Regions from separate parts of the Paenibacillus sp. P3E genome, predicted to be linked through region 1. Evidence: a T-box and tRNA genes for the amino acid it is inferred to sense, from the RefSeq annotation. Region 1 holds a T-box; the other holds one or more tRNA genes.
What was found. A T-box is a leader RNA that pairs with one kind of tRNA and senses whether it is charged. The one in region 1 lies ahead of A3842_RS04710 (arginine--tRNA ligase), so its partner is inferred to be a tRNA-Arg.
Positions count from the first base shown of each region.

Region 2: it encodes a tRNA-Arg, which carries the amino acid that the T-box ahead of A3842_RS04710 (arginine--tRNA ligase) is inferred to sense. The anticodon was not compared.

Region 1 covers NZ_LVWH01000026.1:57,621-59,824, forward strand. The annotation lists gene A3842_RS04710 (arginine--tRNA ligase) at 1-1,349, opposite strand, end outside; T-box leader at 1,424-1,644, opposite strand; gene A3842_RS04715 (hypothetical protein) at 1,897-2,204, opposite strand, start outside.
Region 2 covers NZ_LVWH01000215.1:13,675-15,878, reverse strand. The annotation lists gene A3842_RS27480 (GDSL-type esterase/lipase family protein) at 1-150, shown strand, start outside; gene clpP (ATP-dependent Clp endopeptidase proteolytic subunit ClpP) at 229-825, opposite strand; tRNA gene A3842_RS27470 (tRNA-Arg) at 1,018-1,092, opposite strand; gene A3842_RS27465 (sugar-binding transcriptional regulator) at 1,424-2,204, shown strand, end outside.

The DNA of each region.
Region 1 (2,204 bases):
CTCTCCATGAGCTGGACCAGATCGCTCACCTTGACGCCAATCCCTTGGCGGCCGGACATGGCGTAGGAGCTTTTGCCCTCTGAAGTATCGATGCCAAGCTCAGCGGCGGAAGCCGGACTGAGTGAAACTACACCGTAGCTGACATGATTCAGCTTCTCTGCCTGCTCCCCATACCCCAGTACTTCAAGTGCCTGCTTCACCATCGCCTGAGGGTACTCCTGCCGGTAGTCGATGACATTGACCACTCTGTCCGCCTTGCCAAAAGCCATAGGACCTCCAGTTAAACCAGTTGTCCACAGTCCCGAGTTGAATTCGCTATAGCTGAAATCCTTGTCCAGCAATCCGAATTTCCAGAGATGATAGGCAATATCCTTGGCAGTGTAGGTCAAAATTCCGTTAGAACGCACCAGCACCTTGTCCTTTTGATGATCCTCCGAATCGCTCTCCGTCCCGTCAGCCCCCGGTTGTTTCAGAATCCAGCACCCTGCTAGCTTACCCTCTGTTTCTTGGACGAATACTGCGGTCTCTTTCAGCAGACTGAAGGCGGATGACCAGAAGCCTCCCTTTAAAATACTGCTCTCCCAGACCAGGAGATCATACCCGATTCCGAAGTTGTCCATCTCCGCGACATGCTCTTTTACGATCCGTTCTGCAACCAGTTGGCCGAGCCAGGCCGTATTGCCGTGGCCTTCCTCCAGTTCATGGAGAATGTCCGTCCGTTTATGGACTCTCTCCGGCTGCAGTGCATACTCCTTGTTGATGGCGGCATAAATATCCCAGCAGTAATCCCCGAAACGGACATGCTCTCCGGCCAGCGGCACATGAAGCAAGCCCACTACCGTATCCGCCAGTTGATTGCCCAGATCATCCACATAGTTGTGGACCTCCACGTTGTACCCTGTTTTCCGTAAAATTCTTACCAGCGCATCCCCGATACAGGAGTTTCTCAGGTGGCCTATATGCATAGACTTATTCGGATTGACGCTGGTATGCTCGACAATCACTTTTTCCCCGCTGCCCGTAGGCAGCTCAAAGGAATAGCCCGCCCATTCCTGCCAGTTGATATACATATTTATAAATCCCGGAGCGGCGATCTCGATGCGTTCGAACAATCCTCCGGTAATGCTCATTTGCTTAAGCTCTGCCGTGATCAGTCCGGCGATGGTCATGGGAGCTTTGCGCAGTTTTTTGGCCAATTGCATGGCAATGTTGCTTGAATAATCACCGAAATCGGCATTCGCAGGCTGCTCCAGGGCAACGGTTACCGGTTCTGCAGATTCTGCCCCGAGACTACGGATTACTTGGTTTACACTTTGTTCCAAATGGTTGCTAATCAGTTGACTTAACATGGGATTCCCTCCTTAAAAAATGCACTACAGCTGCAAATCCAGGGGTCCGGCAAACACAAAAAAGCCCCGTCTCTAAAAGAGACGAGGGCATAAGCGCTCGCGGTACCACTCTCGTTGCCGAACACCGGGTTCAGCCACCTCACAGGTTAACGGCCTTCAGCCGGGGCTTCCTACTGCCAGTTCAGAAGTCCATCTCCCGGGTGCGCTTCATGACAGGATCTGTACCGGCTTACACTCTCCCGGCTCGCTGGGGACTAGGGTCCTGGATCACTACTTTCCCGTTCATCGAATGTGGATTGATTTTTATCAGTATAGCGAATTTTTGGAAGAAAGCAATAGCCATTTTGTGGTGAGGCCAAACCAGGCATCAGGGCGCCGGAGAATAACCGATCAATCCGCAGCGGGTGCACCCGTTAGATTTTTAATGTCTGTCGAGCCGTAAATCAGCAGGGCAATTACGATTACAAGCAGAATACCGCCGGCAAAGTCCTCTCCGTCAAAGCTGTCCATCCGTCAATGCGCCTCCCTTTCGTCATTTTTCCGGGCTTCAGGAGTTATCGGTTTTTTTCTTCAGGGCGGTCATGATTTCGTTCAAGGTCAAGCTGCTATTATCATCCAGGAAGCTGAGCAGCTTATCAACATTGTTAGCATTGCCGGAGCTTAAATCGCCCAAGGATTTATACTTTCCCGTCAAACTGACGAACAGGGAAGCATCGGTATACATCTGGATAGAATCTACCCGCAGTTTACCGGTCAGCAGCAGTACAGCCACTGTGTATTCCAATCCTTTTGGAATTTGTTTGTTGGGATTAGCCGGTTGTTTTTTGGCACCAGTCTTTTTCCCCTTTCCAGGAG
Region 2 (2,204 bases), on a different contig from region 1:
AGCAATGTATGCGGGTTTGCCTCCATCTATTATGAGTTCGCCGGCAATGAGCGTGGACTGCTATCACTGGATCATGTCCATCCTAACGGCAGAGGGTACCGTGTAATCGCCGGGAAGCTTGATGCCTTGGGTTACAGCCGGCTCGGATAACGAATTACTGCTACACATACAAAAGAGGCTGCTCTAGACCTTAATGGTCCAGGCAGCCTCTTTTGCATGTGCTGAGAATTATACGCCTGCAGGCAGCGTCTTCTCAATAACCTTATCGACAATACCGTATTCAGCTGCTTCAGCAGCGGTCATGAAGTAGTCGCGGTCGGTATCCTTCTCGATGCGCTCCAGCGGTTGGCCAGTGCGTTCAGATAGGATACGGTTCAGCTTGTCGCGGAGCTTAAGGATACGGCGGGCACGGATTTCGATGTCTGTAGCCTGTCCTTGAGCACCACCCAGCGGCTGGTGGATCATGATTTCACTGTTGGGCAACGCGAAGCGTTTGCCCTTGGCACCGGCATTCAGCAGGAAAGCCCCCATGGAAGCGGCCATGCCCACACAAATGGTGGAAACATCCGGTTTAATGTATTGCATTGTATCAAATATAGCCATTCCGGCTGTGATGGAACCACCAGGGCTGTTCACATACAGATGAATATCCTTATCCGGATCCTCGGCAGCCAGGAAGAGCATTTGGGCGATGATGGAATTGGCTACCACGTCATTAACCTCCGTTCCGAGGAAAATGATGCGGTCCTTCAGCAGGCGGGAATAGATGTCATAAGCGCGCTCACCGCGGTTGCTCTGTTCTACTACCATAGGAATATAACTCACGTGGAAAACCTCCTTGAATTGGTTCTTCGAATGTGTTCATTTTTACTGTTACCGTATTAACCACATGATAAACAAATTCAAACAAAAAGTCAAAGAAAGTCAAACTTAGTTTATAAAAAAAGAGCCAACAAGCGGCTCTTTGGTTAAATACTATAGGTGGTACTGCTAAAATATGTACAAAAGTGAAATTAATGGCGCGCCCGCCAAGAATCGAACTTGGATCTCAGGCTTCGGAGGCCTACGTCATATCCATTGGACCACGGGCGCAACAGAAATTATTATAATCTATTTAGGGTTCAAATGCAACGGCTTAATCACACTGCTGTAAAAATATCTTTGTCTTCTTCTAATATGCGGCCTCCAGCGTTCGGGGAAATTCATTTACAGGGCTTTTATCCGGGAGTCACAGGACTTTCAGCACTTTCCATGACGCGGCAGATGTATAAGATGAAAAGAGGTTGAGAATTATAGTCTCGGAAGACTTGCACTCCGCGTAATATTTGGGTAGAATATGGGTGGGACTTAAAAAGTTAACCCGGGACGTTTTAAGACCATGGACAAGGGAATAAGAGGAAGACGAAGTTGCAGGAGTGAAAGCATGCGTAATTTATTAGAAATCCAAAAGCAGCTTCTGCCTGATCTCATGGAAACCCTTAAGAGACGTTACACGATTCTACATCAGATCATGCTGTCCGATATTATTGGGCGCAGAACGCTTGCCGCATCGCTTGATATGACAGAGCGGGTGCTGCGTGCCGAGACGGATCTTCTGAAATCGCAAGGGCTCATTGAGATCGAGAGCGTAGGCATGCGCGTAAGCGATGCGGGGCGCAGACTGCTTGACCTGCTGGAGCCAATCGCCAAGAGCCTGTTTGGTCTGGATGATCTGGAAGATAAAATTCGTACAACGTATGGTCTGAACAAAGTTATTGTTGTACCTGGTGATTGCGAGACGTCGCCGTTCACGAAGCGTGAGCTGGGACGCGCCGGCGCCAAGGCATTGCTTGGTGTACTGCGGTCGGATGATACCATTGCCGTTACGGGCGGTTCAACGCTTGCTGAAATGGCTGATCAGCTCACGCCTCCGTTATCCCTTTCCTATAAGAACGCTTGGGTTGTTCCGGCGCGCGGGGGATTGGGTGAGAGCATGGAGATCCAGGCTAACACCATCGCTTCAAAGATGGCCAAACGGATGGGAGCCAATTACCGCCTTCTGCATGTGCCTGATTTACTTAGTGAAGATGCTTACCAGTCACTGGCGCTCGACGCAAATATTGGAGAGATCGTGCAAATTATCCGCAGATCACGAATTATTGTGCATGGTATTGGGGATGCCATTGAAATGACCCGCCGCCGCAAGCTGGATGAGACTACAGTCT